Regions from separate parts of the Gordonia caeni genome, predicted to be linked through region 2. Evidence: riboswitches for the same ligand, from Rfam matches in the RefSeq annotation. Region 2 holds a riboswitch; each other region holds the start of a gene.
The links. A riboswitch is a leader RNA that binds a small molecule or an ion and turns the genes downstream of it on or off. The one in region 2 is predicted to bind cobalamin.
Positions count from the first base shown of each region.

Region 1 (3,702 bases), on a different contig from region 2:
CGGCCAGCTGGGCGGCGATCGCGGCGGCCCACGGGGCGTGCACGCGCAGGCCGTACGGGGAGTGCAGGATCAGCCGCCAGTCGCCGAGCTCGTCGCGGAAACGCTCCACCACCAGGGTGCGGTCGGTGGGCAGGGTGCCGGTGGCCGCGCGCTGCTCGGCGATCAGAGACGCGAGGTTGGCGCGCGCGAACTCGCTGAGCCCGATCTTCTCGGCCTGCGCCGCCAGCGCGTCCGGCTCGGCGACGGCGCCGACGAACCGGCCCATCGCCTCACCCAGCTCGGCCGGGCGGCCCACCGCATCGCCGATCCAGAACGGGAGCCGGCCGGGCTGCCCGGCGGCGGGCACCACCAGGACGCGGTCGTGCGTGATCTCCACGATCCGCCAGCTGCTGGCGCCGAGCGCGAAGACGTCGCCCACCCGGGACTCGTAGACCATCTCCTCGTCCAGCTCGCCGACGCGTCGCGGACCTCGCGCCGAGCCCGGGGCGCCGGAGGAGTCGTCGCCGGCCAGGAACACCCCGAACAGGCCGCGGTCGGGGATGGTGCCGCCGGAGGTCACCGCGATCCGCAGGGTGCCGCGGCGGGCGGTCAGGGTGCCGGTGGCGCGGTCGTAGTCCACGCGCGCGGCCAGGCCGGCGAACTCGTCGGACGGGTAGCGGCCCGAGATCAGGTCCAGCACGGCGTCGTAGACGTCGCGGGTGAGGTCGGCGTACGGGGCGGCCCGGCGCACGGTCGCGTACCAGTCGTCGACGTTCACGTCGGCCACCGCCGTCGCGGCGACCGTCTGCTGGGCCAGGATGTCCAGCGGATTGCGCGGCACGGTGAGCTCTTCGATCCGGCCGTCGAGCATGCGGGAGACGGTCACCGCGCAGCCGATCAGATCGGTGCGATGCTTGGGGAAGACGACGCCGGAGCTGATCTCGCCGACCTGGTGGCCCGCGCGGCCGATGCGCTGCAGCCCCGAGGCCACCGACGGCGGCGTCTCCACCTGGATCACCAGATCCACCGCACCCATGTCGATCCCCAGCTCCAGCGAGCTGGTGGCCACAACGCAGCGCAGCGCACCGGTCTTGAGCGCGTCCTCGATCTCGGCGCGCTGCTCCTTGCTCACCGAACCGTGGTGGGCGCGGGCGAGTATCGGCTCGGCGCCGCCGGTGACGACCGCCCCGTTGATCGTCGCGGGCATGCCGCCGGGGACCGCGGTGTTCCGGACCGCGGGAGCGGCGGGGCCGGGGGACTCGCGTTCGGCCGCGATCTCGTTCAGCCGCGCGGTCAGGCGTTCGGCCAGGCGGCGGGAGTTGGCGAAGACGATGGTCGAGCGGTTCTGCTGGATCAGGTCGACGATGGCCGACTCGACGAACGGCCACAGCGAGCCGGCCGTGGGGGAGAAGGCATCGTCGAGTTCGCCGTCGCCCGGCGGCACCGGCAGATCGGTCATGTCCTCGACGGGGACGTCGACGCGCAGGTCGAAGGTCTTGGCCGCCGGTGGGGCGACCACGGTGCACGGCGCCTGACCGGCGAGGAACTGCGCGACGGTCTCCGGCGGCCGCACCGTCGCCGACAGGCCGATCCGCTGGGCGGGGGACTCGGTGAGCTCGTCGAGGCGCTCCAGCGACAGCGCCAGATGGCTGCCGCGTTTGGTCGGGGCGAGGGCGTGGATTTCGTCGACGATCACCGTCTCGACGTCGCGCAGCGTCTCGCGGGCCGACGAGGTGAGCATCAGATACAGAGATTCGGGGGTGGTGATCAGGATGTCGGGCGGATCGGCGACCAGGGCGCGCCGGGCCGCGGCCGGGGTGTCGCCGGAGCGGACGCCGACGGTCACCTCGGGGGCGGGCAGGCCGAGGGCGGCCGCGGCGTGCCCGATACCGACCAGCGGCGCCGACAGGTTGCGTTCGACGTCCACCGCGAGCGCCTTGAGCGGGGAGATGTACAGCACGCGGACCCCGCTGGGCTGCGGGCGCGGTGCCGAGGTCATCGCGTCGATCGCCCACAGGAAGGCGGCCAGCGTCTTGCCCGATCCGGTGGGGGCGATCACCAGGGTGTTCTCGCCGGCCGCGATCGACCGCCAGGCCCCGGCCTGCGCCGGCGTCGGACCGCCGAAGGTGCCGGTGAACCATCGCCGGGTCGCCGGACCGAAGCCGGCCGGCATGTCCCCGCCCGGCTGGGGATCCTCGCCGTCGCCCGCCATCAGTCCATTGAACCGCAGGGGTACGACACCGTGCTCGTGCCGACGGGCGGCGTTCGCGTTAAGCTGATCCTCAGCCTGACGCGGGGAACCCGGTGAGAGTCCGGGACGGTCGCGCCACTGTGAGGCCGTTCGCCCCCGTGCGAGAGGCCGAGTCAGAGCACCGCTTCGGGCCCGCTGTTCACCACGACGGGACGCAGGATCCCCGGAAGCAGGTTCCACGCATGACCGTATCCGCTCATTCGGCCGGCGCCGGCGCACAGAAGGCGCGCAGCCTGGCCGTCCCGCACCTGGACACCGCCTCGGCGGCCCTCTTTCTGACCGCGACGGTGCTCGTCGCCGCGCTGGCCTTCTACTTCCTCGGATACGACCAGGGCGCCGTCTCGGTGTTCGGGTCCGACACCCACGTCCACGAGTTCATTCACGACTCGCGGCACTTCCTCGGCTTCCCCTGCCACTAGACCCCTGCCACTAGACGCTGCGAAGACGAGGACTCTCACCACATGGAACGCAAACTCGTCGGCGCCGGCCTGCTCTCGGGTCTGGTCGCCGGAATCATCGCCTTCATCTACGCCCGCATCTTCATCGAGCCGCAGGTGGCCGACGCCATCGATTACGAGGAGTACCGCAGCCACGCCGAGGAGGACCTGAACGTCGCCCTCGGCGGCGCCGCCGAGCACGGCCACGAGCACGAGCTGTTCAGCCGGTCGGTGCAGGAGAACATCGGCGCCGGCGTCGGCACCGTGATCTTCGCCCTGTGCATCGGCGCCTTCTTCGCCGTCGCCTTCACCTTCCTGTGGGCCTACGTCGGCCGCCGCTGGGCGGCCGCGGACCCGCGGCTGGTGGCCGGTGCACTCGGGGTGATCGGCTTCGTCGCCGTCGTCGGCGTGCCGTACTTCGTCTACCCGCCGAACCCGCCCGCGGTGGGCGAGGAGGACACCATCGGCTCGCGGTCGGCGTCGTACCTCACCATCACGATCGTCTCGGTGGTGGTCGCGATCCTGGCGGTCTGGCTCACCATGGCGCTGTGGGAGCGCCTCGGCGGCCTGCTCGCGGGGATCGTCTCCACCGTCGGCTACCTGGTGGTCATGACCATCACCGCGATGCTGCTGCCGACCTTCCACGAGGTCCCCGGCCCGGTGGAGCACGACGGCACCATCTACGGCGCCGGCTTCCCCGGTCAGGTGGTCGCCGACTTCCGGGTCTACGCGATCGCCAACCAGGTGATCCTGTGGGCGGTGCTGGTGACGGTGTTCTGCCTGATCCTGGGCGTCCTGATGCGCCGCAGCGTGCCGCGCGCCGAGCAGGCGGCGGAGACCGCCGACGCCTGAGCCGACGGTGACGCTGCTGATCGTCGCCGGGCGCACCGCACCGAACCGGGCGGTGGTCTTCGGCGGCGAGCACCACCACCTCGACGCGCGCGGTCGTGCCGACGTGGCCGCCCTCGCACCGCATCTGACATCGCCTCTGGGCCGATCCGTACGGGTCGGCCCGGAGGCGTCGGTGCGTCAGAG
Region 1 covers NZ_BAAAZW010000006.1:39,668-43,369, forward strand. The annotation lists gene ABD732_RS11055 (ATP-dependent helicase) at 1-2,191, opposite strand, end outside; cobalamin riboswitch at 2,246-2,373, shown strand; gene ABD732_RS11060 (CbtB domain-containing protein) at 2,413-2,649, shown strand; gene ABD732_RS11065 (CbtA family protein) at 2,692-3,519, shown strand; gene ABD732_RS11070 (histidine phosphatase family protein) at 3,527-3,702, shown strand, end outside.
Region 1: another riboswitch for cobalamin. It lies ahead of ABD732_RS11060 (CbtB domain-containing protein); the one in region 2 lies ahead of ABD732_RS08660 (ABC transporter substrate-binding protein).

Region 2 (3,702 bases):
AGGCGTCGGGGAAGGCGTGCCGCAGCACCGACCAGGTGCCGTGGTCGATGCCCCAGCTGTCGATGTCCTGGCCCACCCACGTCGGTTTCACCACGTCGGCCACCTGCTCGGCCAGCTCGGGTGATCCGGGGGCCGGGTACTCCACGTCGAAGAGCTCCTGGCTGAAGCCGAAGAAGTCGTGAATGGTCCGTGGCCGCGGCATCGCGGTGACCGCGGTGGCGTTGGTGTACCAGTGCGCGGAGATCACCAGGATCGCACGCGGCGTGGGGACGGCTCGCCCGAACGCCTCCCACGATTCGGTGTACCGGTTGCGGTCCAGGGCGTTCGTCGGACTGCCGTGCCCCACGAAGGCCACCGGCATCCGTCCGCCGGGTGAACTGTCTGTGGTCGTATCGATGGTGCTCATGGGGTGTGCCGCCTCTGCTGGGTGCTGGTGCCGATGCTACGCCAGCATGTCCTTGACCAGCGGAACCACGCGTTCGCCGTACAGCTCGATGGAGCGGCGCTGGGCGGCGTGCGGGACGGGCTGGTCGTACTTCAGGTCGAAGCGGTCCACTTTCAGCGTGCCCAGGGTCCGGACGATCTTCCGGGCGACGGTCTCCGGGGATCCGAGATACAGGGCGCCCTGATGGATCTCGCGCTCGAAGTCGCCGGGGACCGGGTCGGGCCAGCCGCGTTCACGGCCCAATTGCCGCCGGAACTCCAGCCAGCCGTCGTAGGTCACCTCGCGGGCCTCCTCGTCGGTCTCGGCCACCAGCCCCGGCGAGTGCACGGCGACCGGAGCGCGCGGCACCCCGAACTCGTCCTGGGCGCGCTCGAACAGATCGATGTACGGCGCGAACCGATCGGCCGAGCCGCCGATGATCGCCAGGAACAGCCCGAAGCCGTAGCGCGCGGTGCGCACCACCGACTCGGGGCTGCCGCCGACCCCCACCCAGGCGCGGATGCCGTTCTCGGTGACCGGGTAGACGCGCTGGTCGCGCAGCCCGGCCCGGGTGGAACCGGACCAGGTGACCGGCTCCTCCGTCAAGAGGGCGGACAGCAGTTGCAGCTTCTCCTCGAACAGCACCTCGTAGTCACTCAGGTCGTAGCCGAACAGCGGGAAGGACTCGATGAACGAGCCCCGCCCGGCGACGATCTCGGCGCGACCGTTCGAGACGGCGTCGAGGGTGGCGAACCGCTCGAAGACCCGTACCGGGTCGTCCGAGCTCAGGACGGTGACCGCCGAGCCGAGCCGGATCCGGTCGGTGCGGCCGGCCACCGCCGACAACACCATCTCCGGGCTGGAGACGGCGAAGTCCGGGCGGTGGTGCTCGCCGACGCCGAAGAAGTCCAGGCCGAGCTGGTCGGCGACGACGCCGTCCTCGACCAGATCCCGGATCACCTGGGCGTGCGGCAGCGGCCGGCCCTGCTCGTCTTTGGTGACACCGCCGAAGGTGTCCAGGCCGAATTCGATCTCGCTCATGTCCGGATCAATGGCCGCGCCGCTCCCGATATTCCCGCCGGCGGCGGGCGCTCACTGCTGCCGGTCCTTCACCGCCGCCAGGTGCACCGGCGCCGGGTCGACGACGTGCTCGTCGTACTGCGGATGTTCCGGAAGCCATTTGGCGACGTACGGGCACACCGGAACGATCGTGTAGCCCCGGGCCACCACATCGTCCACGACGCTCTGTACCAGCAGCGACGCCAGTCCCTGGGAGCCGTAGTCGGCGGCGATCGCGGTATGGAAGAGGACGCGCGCGGTGGCGCCGTCGTCGCCGGCGACGTCGACGTACGATTCCTCACCGATCTCGCGGCCGTCGGCCGTGCGGTCGATGAGCACGTAGCGCTGCTCGTCGGGGCGGTGCTCAACGTGAAAACGCTTCTCGGTCATGTGGCCCTCCTGTGGCTACGGTGCTGCGACTACCGGCGCCGGCCACCGGGCTACCATGCCTAGAACGTCGCGGTGTTCGGGAAGTCCGGTGGAAAGCCGGCGCGGTTCTCGCCACTGTAAGCAGGTCCGGAGACGGTTTCGGGAGGAATCCCGGCCACTGGGTGCCATGTGTGCCCGGGAAGGTGCCGTTTCCGGTGGGCCCTGCGTAGCCAGGAGACCGGCCGCGACCGACCACCTTGTACTCCACGAGAATGGAAGGCGGGTAGCCGTGCGCACCCTCTCCTCGATCGCTGCCGTGGTGGCAGCGGCCGCTTTGACCGTTTCCCTCACCGCCTGCGGGACCGATGATTCCCCGCAGGGCACGGGCGCGGTGACACTGCAGAACTGCGGCCGGACGGTCAGCCTGGCGGCACCGGCCACCCGCGGCATCACCGTCAACCAGGGCGCCACCGAATCGGCGCTGGCGATCGGCGCCGAGAAGGACCTGGTCGGCACCGCTTACCTCGACGATCAGATCGCGCCCCAGTTCAAGGAGGCCTACGACTCCGTGCCGGTGCTCGCGCCCAAGTACCCGGACCTGGAGACGGTGCTCGCCGCCAAGCCCGACCTGGTGGCGGCGTCCTATTCGTCGGCCTTCACCGACGGCGGCATCGGCAGCCGGGACGAGTTCGCCGGCCTGGGTATCGCGACCTACGTCTCGCCGTTCGGGTGCGAGAACAAGGACGACCGGCCGGCCCCCTCATGGGATGCGATCGCCGGAGAAGCCTCGGACTACGGCGTGCTGTTCGGGCGCACCGACGAGGCGGACCGCGAGAACCAGCGGATGCGGGAGACGCTGGCCGAGTTGAAGACCGCCGATGCCGGGCGCGGCACCAGCGTGCTCTGGTGGGACGCGGGCACCGATACGCCGTCGGTCGGCGCCGGTGACGGCGGACCGCAGCTCATCATCGACGCGGTCGGTGCGACGAACATCTTCGCCGGCCTGTCCGGCAACTGGACCGACGCGAGCTGGGAGCAGGTGGTCAAGGCCGATCCGGACGTCATCGTCCTGATCGACGCGCTGTTCTCCACCGCTGAAGACAAGAAGGCGTACCTGGAGTCCGACCCGGCTCTGCAGAGCCTGACGGCCGTCAAGAACGAGTCGTACCTGGTGGTGCCGTTCTCGGAGTCGACGCCCGGCCCGCGCACCATCGACGGTGCGGTGAAGCTGTCGCAGTACCTGGGCGCGCGCTGATCGGCGTGGCTCCGGCGACGCAGGCGTGGACTGCCAGGTCCGGCCTGGGCTATGCGGCACTGGTGACCGCACTCGTCGCCCTGCTGGTGGTGAGCATCGCAGTCGGCGTCGTCATCGGCTCGGTCGGACTGAGTCTCGGCGAAGTCTTCGCGGCGGTGGGATCGCGGCTGGGACTGCTCGGCGGAGTGGATGCGGCCAACGAGCACATCGTGGTGAACCTGCGGATGCCCCGCGTGGTGACCGCGGCAGCGGTCGGCGCGGGGCTCGCCGTCTGCGGCAACGTCTTGCAGTCGCTGACCGGTAACGTTCTGGCCGATCCGTACCTGCTCGGCATGTCCTCGGGCGCCTCGGTCGGTGCGGTGCTGGCCCTGACCACCGGAATCGGGGCGGGCGCCCTGGCCGGGATCGGCGCGGTCTCGGCGGCGGCGTTCATCGGTGCGATGGGTGCGCTGGGCCTGGTCTTCGCGATCGCCACCACGCGGACCGGGGCGTTGCTGCCGAATCGACTGATCCTGGCCGGTGTCGCCGTCGCGCAGGGCGGGGCGGCCATCAGTTCGGCACTGATCTACTTCGGCGACCGCGGCGCGGCGGACGC
Region 2 covers NZ_BAAAZW010000004.1:321,893-325,594, reverse strand. The annotation lists gene ygiD (4,5-DOPA-extradiol-dioxygenase) at 1-361, opposite strand, end outside; gene ABD732_RS08670 (LLM class flavin-dependent oxidoreductase) at 443-1,465, opposite strand; gene ABD732_RS08665 (GNAT family N-acetyltransferase) at 1,517-1,873, opposite strand; cobalamin riboswitch at 1,927-2,113, shown strand; gene ABD732_RS08660 (ABC transporter substrate-binding protein) at 2,142-3,107, shown strand; gene ABD732_RS08655 (FecCD family ABC transporter permease) at 3,170-3,702, shown strand, end outside.

Region 3 (3,702 bases), on a different contig from region 2:
GGTCGGGCCCATGCGGCCGATCGACGCCAGTCCCATCACCACTGCCGAACACGCGGCCGCCATCACGAAGGCCATGACGACGGTGGCCGTCATCGCCGAGCCGGCGATGGTGAACGTCCCGAGGATCGCCAGGGCCGCGCCGAACGCCGCGGCATTGGAGATGCCGGTGGTGAACGGGCTCGCCATCGGGTTGCCAGTGATGATCTGCATGCCGCAGCCGCACCACGCCAGCCCCGCTCCCGCCGCGATCGCCATGGCGATCCGCGGCAGCCGCAGGTCGACCAGCGCGGTCCACTCGGACCAGTCGAGCGGCTGCGCCCACCGGTCGGCCCCCGGCAGCAGGGTGGCCGCGAGCCGCCCGGTGGTGATGTCGGTGATCCCGTGGACGGTGCCGAGCCAGGCCAGTGCCACCGCGACGAGAGTCGCGGCCGCCAGGATCGACCACCGGCGCCGGGCACGCCCCGCCAGGACCCGACGGACCTCGGCGAGTTCGGTCGCCGGGTCGGCGGCGGCCGTTCCGCCGGTCACCGCATGGCGGGCAGGGTGTGCACGTGCCCGTCGACCGGAGCCATGTCCTGCAGCTTCATCCAGTCGGCGAAGACCTGGTCGGGGTCCAAGTCGGCGGTGTGCTCCGGGTACAGCCACTTGGCGACGTAGGCCGAGCCGACCACCTTGCCCAGGCCGCCGCCGGCGAAGCCCGTCAGGAAGTGGACGTTGCCGTTGCGCACGGCGTCGAGGCCGGTCCAGCCGGGCCGGGAGGTCATCTCAGCCCCGATGGCGTCGAAGTCACCGGCTGCGGGCGGCGTGTACACGCCGGTGTTCTTCAGCGCTCCCCCCGACGTGGTCTTGACGATCAGATCCGGATTCGCGGCCAGCACCGCTTCGGGGTCGACGGCGGCTCCGGCCGGGTCGGCGTCGGCGAAGATGTTGGTGCCGCCGGCCAGGACCACCATCTGGTGCCAGCCGTCGTTCGACGTGCCGGGAACGGCGGTGGTGAACGGGTCGCCGTACTCCCAGTAGACGCTCTTGCGCGGCTGATCGCCGACGGCGTCGGTGATCTGCTGGGAGACCGAGGTGAACATGTCGGTCACCTTCTGGGCGCCGTCCTCGTTGCCGAGGGCCCGCCCCAGGATGTCCATCTGCTTGGGCAGCTCCGCGTTGTCCCAGCCCGTCACGGTGACCACTTTGATTCCCGCCGGCTCCAGCTTGGCCGCGTACTCGTCCACCGAGCCGTTCCGGGGCAGGATCAGCGCCTGGGGCGCCAGTTCGATGATCTTCTCCAGGTTCAGGTCGCTCTGGCCCTTGCCGATCACCTCATCGGGATCGAACTGCGGCCAGTAGGCGCGGTCCTGGGCGGTGTTGGTGTCCACTGAGGCCACCGTGTCGATCGACCCCATCGCCCGGATGAGTTCCACGTTGTAGCGGTTGGCGACGACGACCTTCGTCAGCGGTCCGCTCAGTTCGACGGTGCGCCCGGCGTCATCGACGAGTTCGATGCTCGTCGCCGCCTCGTCCGGCCGGTCCGGGATGGAGCAGCCGGCCAGCACGATCGCCGGCAGTAGGGCGAGCAGGATGACCAGGGGCCGGACGATCGACGTCGTCCGGCGCTGAATGTTCTTCATTTGTCGGTGGCTCCTCGGCCTCACGTAGGTGTACGCACCGGCAGGTATTCGGACTCGGGGCATGTCGCGGGCACGCTCGTGGCGGACGTCCGCGGTTCTCCTTCGCCGTCGCTTCCCGGGTGCGTGGCACCCAGTGCTCGATGACGGCGTCGTTCCCTTTCACCGCTGCGGGACAGTTCCGGATTCTCACCGGATTCCCTCTTGCGACGCCGCGGGCCGTGGGCCCCCGGCGTACCGGTCATTCCGGATCTTATCGACCGCCCCGACGACTCCTCCATCAGGCCACCCCGGCGATCATCTCCTGGCAGGATCGACCCATGTCCGACGCCGACCGGCGGCCCGAACTCGAGACCGTCACCTCGCACGACGATGTGGCCGGGCTCGGGGTGCCGGTCGACATCGACGAGATCGAGGCGACGATCACCGTCGAGCGTGAAGCCCTGACCGCACTGATCTGGGCGCCCGCCGACCTGACGACGGCCGTGGTGCACGCGCTCGTCGGGGACGTCGGCGCGCGCGACGGTCCGGGGGTGATCGCCTCGTCGGCACCGCTGTTCTACCTGCCCGACCACGGGGCCGTGTTCGCGCGCATCATCGATTCCGTCGACGCCGGCGCACCGTTGGCTCCCGGCGACCTGGCGAGCGCCTTCGCCGTCACGGAGACCACCGCCGGATTCCGGAACCTGCTGATGGAGCTGGCCTCCCCCAATCCGGCCGGACCGTGGCCGCTGCCCACCGATGCGGATCTGCCGCGGCTGGCACTGGCCGTGGTCGACCAGTGGCATCGGCGCGGCTACCGCGCCCTGCTCGACCGGATGGGCACCGTCCTGGTGACCGAACGCAGCGACGATCTCGGCCCGCACTGGGAGGCGCTGAGCCGGCACCAGCGGTCGGCCGAAAAGACCCGGGACGCCGTGCGCGCCGCACTGGCCGCGCTCTGACGTCCCGGGTCTTCAGGTTCGGGTCCGGGGCTTTCGGGTCCGGGTCAGGCGGTGACGGCCTCCGCGGCCGCCTTGGCCCACCGGTAGTCGGCCTTGCCGGCCGGGGTGCGGCGCACCTCGTCGACCACCACCAGGCTGCGCGGCACCTTGTACCGGGCCAGGCTCTGCCGGCAGAACTCCTGCACTTCCTCCAGGCTCGGCTCGGTCTCGTCCTCGGCGATCTGCACCACCGCGGCGACGGCCTGCCCGTACTTGGCGTCTGGCACCGGCACCACCAGGGCGTCGGAGATCGCCGGGTGACCGTGCAGGGCGGCCTCCACCTCTTCGGCGTACACCTTCTCGCCGCCGGTGTTGATGCACTGGCTGCCGCGGCCCAGGAAGACGATGCCGCCGTCGTCGTGCACGTAGCCCATGTCGCCCAGCACCGAGATGCGGGTGCCGTCCTCCATGGTCGGGAAGGTGCGCGCGGTCTTCTCCGGATCCTTGTAGTAGCCGAGCGGGATGTTGCCGACGCGGGCGATGTAGCCGACCTCGTTCGGGGTGGTGATCCGGTTGAACCGCTCGTCCACCACCATCATGCGCGCGGTGTCGGGCACCTTGAGGTTGCCGTTCTCGTCGAGCACGATCTCACCGTCGTTGCCGGACTCGGAGGCACCGAAGTTGTCGCGCAGCATCAGTTCCGGCTTCACCGCGAGGAAGCGGTCGCGCACGCTCTTGCTCCAGATGGCGCCGCCGGAGGCGATGGAGAACAGCGTCGAGAAATCCACCTCTCCCGCGCGCCGCTCCATCTCCTCCACCAGCGGCATGCCCATGGCGTCGCCGACGATGAGGATCATCTGGGTCTGATCGCGCGGGATGTTCGCGACGATCTTCTCCGGATCGAAGTCGCGCTCCAGGATCAGCCGGCCACCCAGGCTCAGGAACGTGAACAGCGAGTACGAGGCGGCGCCGTGCATCAGCGGAGCGGCGATCAGGAACGACAGCGACGGGAAGTTCTGGACCTCGCGGGCCAGCTCCTCGTAGCTCTCCCGCGGCGGCCCGTACGGGTTGCCGCCGGAGATCGGCTTGCGGAAGAAGTCGTCGTGCTGCCACATGACGCCCTTCGGGTAGCCGGTGGTACCGCCGGTGTAGATCAGGTA
Region 3 covers NZ_BAAAZW010000003.1:311,147-314,848, reverse strand. The annotation lists gene ABD732_RS06595 (FecCD family ABC transporter permease) at 1-528, opposite strand, end outside; gene ABD732_RS06590 (ABC transporter substrate-binding protein) at 525-1,622, opposite strand; cobalamin riboswitch at 1,645-1,876, opposite strand; gene ABD732_RS06585 (hypothetical protein) at 1,940-2,563, shown strand; gene ABD732_RS06580 (AMP-binding protein) at 2,608-3,702, opposite strand, start outside.
Region 3: another riboswitch for cobalamin. It lies ahead of ABD732_RS06590 (ABC transporter substrate-binding protein); the one in region 2 lies ahead of ABD732_RS08660 (ABC transporter substrate-binding protein).

Region 4 (3,702 bases), on a different contig from region 2:
ACCGGGCCCGGTTGCGCGACGGCGTCGACCTGCTGATCACCCTGGAGGCGGTCTCCGAACCCGACACCGCCGGCATCCGCACCGTCATCTGCACGCTGAACGGCGAGCTGCGGCCGGTGCCGGTGCGCGACCGCAGTGCCGACGTCTCGGTCCAGGTGCGTGAACGCGCCGACAAGGACAACCCGAACCACGTCGGTGCGCCCTTCGCGGGCGTGGTGACCGTGTCGGTGGCGGTCGGCGACGAGGTGGCCCCGGGCAGCGCGATCGGCACCATCGAGGCGATGAAGATGGAAGCCTCGATCACCGCGTCGGCCGGCGGCACCGTGCGCCGCGTCGTGGTGGGTCCGGCGACCGAGGTCGGTGCCGGGGATCTGCTGGTGGAACTGGAGTGACTGTCGGGTAGCGCCGCCGTGGGGTACAACCCGAGTATGGAACTGACCCGGGAGTTGGCGACACGGCGGCTGGCGGACTGGGACCGGCGGGTGATTTCGCCGGCTCCCGGCGCCGCGGCGCTGCGCCCGTCGGCTGTCGCGATCACCGTCGCCCCCGGTGACGCCGGGCGCGGCATCTGGGTGGCGCGGCGACCGGCCACCATGCGCAACCACGCCAGTCAGTTCGCGCTGCCCGGCGGCCGGCTGGATCCGGGGGAGACCGTCGTCGAGGCGGCGTTGCGAGAACTCGACGAGGAGCTCGGCGTCGCTCTGGGGCCCGACAGCGTGATCGGGGTGCTCGACGACTACGCCACCCGCTCGGGGTACCTGATGACCCCGGTGGTGTGCTGGGTGGACGAACCCGTCGTGCCCACGCCGAGCCCCGACGAGGTGGACGAACTCTTCTTCGTCACCCTGGACGAGCTGACGGCGCCGGCCGTCTTCGACTCCATCCCCGAATCGTCCCGGCCGGTGATCCGCATCCCGATCGCCGGCCGCTGGGTGCACGCCCCCACCGCCGCGGTGATCTACCAGTTCGCACAGGTGGTGGTGATGGGCGTGGACACCCGCGTGGACCACTTGGAGCAGCCCGTCTTCGCCTGGCGCTGACGGTAGCGCCAGACCCAGCAGTCGTGCGCAAACCCAGCAGTCGTGCGCAAACCCAGCAGTCGCGAGCGCTGGGTCTGTGGCCGGGCGCTGGGTTTGCGGACGGGAGCTGGGATCAGGCGAGGTCGGAGCAGTCGACGGTGACGACGTCGCCGGCGTGATCGCCGAGAAAGCGAATGGCACCGCCGGACTGGGCGATCAGGCCTGCGGCATCGCTGAGCAGGACGGAGCCGACGTACACCGGCTGGGCCCAGTGCCCGTGCGCCGTCGCGCGCACCATCACATCGGTGGCGCGGCGAGCGGTGTGCAGCAATCGGGCGATCCCGACGTCGCTGACGTCCTGGCTGTCGACCGTCTGGAGCATCACCCCGGCCAGGTCGTCGCGCCCGGCGGCGAAACCGAGCGCGGCGTTCACCGTCGCATCGAGGGAGTCGTACCACTCGGGAAGGTAAAAGGTGGTGGAGGTGTCCTCGGGCGCGGCCACCACCCGGCTCCCGAGCGCGACGTAGAGCTCGTCGCAGCCGCCGGCGCCGAAACTGGCCAGCAGCACGCGCAGCCGCTCGATCTGGGGGACCTCGTCGTCGCCGGGCTCGATCCGCTCGTCGCCGCGAGCGACCAGGACGATTCCGGCGACCGGACGGGACCGATCCCCGGAATTAGAATCACTCCGCGGAGCCATGATGACACCCAGTCTACTCGCGGCCTAGACTCGGAGTCGCAATCGGTTCGTCCGTAGCGCCGTCGCCCAGGAGCCCCTGTGACCGCGCGGACGTCGAGCGAATTACTGCGTCGCGCAGTGTATTTCGCGAGAGGGAATCCGGTGAGACTCCGGAGCTGACCCGCAGCGGTGTATCGGAACGACCGCCGTCACCACGCACTGGACGCACGAGAGTGCGCCTGGGAAGCGACGGCCATTAGGAGCGCCACGGCGCACGCCGATCAGCCCGAAGACCTGCCCGTTGTACCGGATGCGCCGCATCCGGTGACGTGCCGCCTCGTGGACTCGGGCGAAGTCGAAGTGCGTTCTTTCACGGGCTCTTCGTCTCTTCCGGGTAGGGCGCACGCCGTCACCCTTATGCAGGAGAAAAGAAGAACGATGGGTTTGCACACCACAGTCCCGGGCATCGCCCGGATCGGCGCCGACCGCGAGCTGAAGCGCGCCGTCGAAGGCTACTGGGCGGGCCGGATCAGCCAGGCCGAGCTGGAACAGGTCGCCGCGACGCTGCGCCGCACCGGCTGGCAGGAACTGACCGAGGCCGGACTGGATTCGATTCCGGTCGGTACCTTCTCGTACTACGACCAGATGCTCGACACCGCGGTCCTGCTGGGCGCGCTCCCGCCCCGGGTCGCCGGCATCGCCGATCCGCTCGACCGCTACTTCGCCGCGGCCCGCGGTGACGACGGCGTCACCCCGCTGGAGATGACCAAGTGGTTCGACACCAACTACCACTACCTGGTCCCGGAGATCGGCGCGGACACCGTCTTCGTGCTCGACGCGAGCAAGGTGCTCGACGAGCTCGCCGAGGCCACCGCGCAGGGCGTCCCGGCGCGCCCGGTCGTGATCGGCCCGATCACCTTCCTGGCGCTCTCGAAGGCCGCCGACGTGGACGGCCCCGCGCCGCTGACCCGGCTCGACGACCTGCTCCCGCTGTACGAGCAGCTGCTGTCGCAGCTGGCCGCCGCCGGCGCCGAGTGGGTGCAGATCGACGAGCCGGTCCTGGTGACCGACTCCCACGAGGGGCTCGCCGAGGCGGCAGAACGCGTCTACACCCGCCTGGGGGCGCTCACCGACCGGCCGAAGCTGCTGGTGCAGACCTACTTCGGCGACGCCGGGGCCTCCCTGGCCGCGCTGGGCCGCACCGGTGTCGAGGCCGTCGGCGTCGACCTGGTCTACGGCTCAGCCGACACGGTCGCCGCCGCCGGCCTGGGCGACAAGCTGGTGGTCGCCGGGGTGGTGGACGGCCGCAACATCTGGCGCACCGACCTGGACGCCGCCCTGGCCACGCTGACCGGTCTGCGTGAGCACGTCGGCGAGTTGGCCGTGTCCACCTCGTGTTCGACGCTGCACGTGCCGTACACCCTCGCCGGTGAGGACGAGCTGGACCCGGCGCTGCGCGGCTGGCTGGCCTTCGCCGCCGAGAAGTTCGACGAGGTGGCCGCGCTGTCGCGGGCACTGGTGAACGGGCGCGACGATCAGGCGGCCGCCTTCGACGCCGCCCGCGAGGCGCTGGCCTCGCGCGCCGGCGACCCGCGCACCCACGTCGCCGCCGTCCGGGAGCGCCTGCAGGCGCTCACCGAGGCGGACCGCACGCGCACCGACGCCGCCGCCCGCCGCGAGGCGCAGCGAACGGCGCTGAACCTGCCGGAACTGCCGACCACCACGATCGGCTCGTTCCCGCAGACCGGCGACATCCGCCGGGCACGACAGCAGCTGCGCACCGGGGAGATCGACCAGGAGGCCTACCGCACGCAGATGGAGGCCGAGATCGCCGCGGTGATCGCGCTGCAGGAGCAGATCGGCCTGGACGTGCTGGTGCACGGCGAGCCCGAACGCAACGACATGGTGCAGTACTTCGCCGAGCAGCTGACCGGCTTCTTCGCCACCGCGAACGGCTGGGTGCAGTCGTACGGGTCGCGCTGCGTGCGGCCGCCGATCCTGTACGGC
Region 4 covers NZ_BAAAZW010000006.1:64,648-68,349, forward strand. The annotation lists gene ABD732_RS11130 (pyruvate carboxylase) at 1-392, shown strand, start outside; gene ABD732_RS11135 (NUDIX hydrolase) at 429-1,040, shown strand; gene ABD732_RS11140 (hypothetical protein) at 1,153-1,716, opposite strand; cobalamin riboswitch at 1,807-2,011, shown strand; gene metE (5-methyltetrahydropteroyltriglutamate--homocysteine S-methyltransferase) at 2,134-3,702, shown strand, end outside.
Region 4: another riboswitch for cobalamin. It lies ahead of metE (5-methyltetrahydropteroyltriglutamate--homocysteine S-methyltransferase); the one in region 2 lies ahead of ABD732_RS08660 (ABC transporter substrate-binding protein).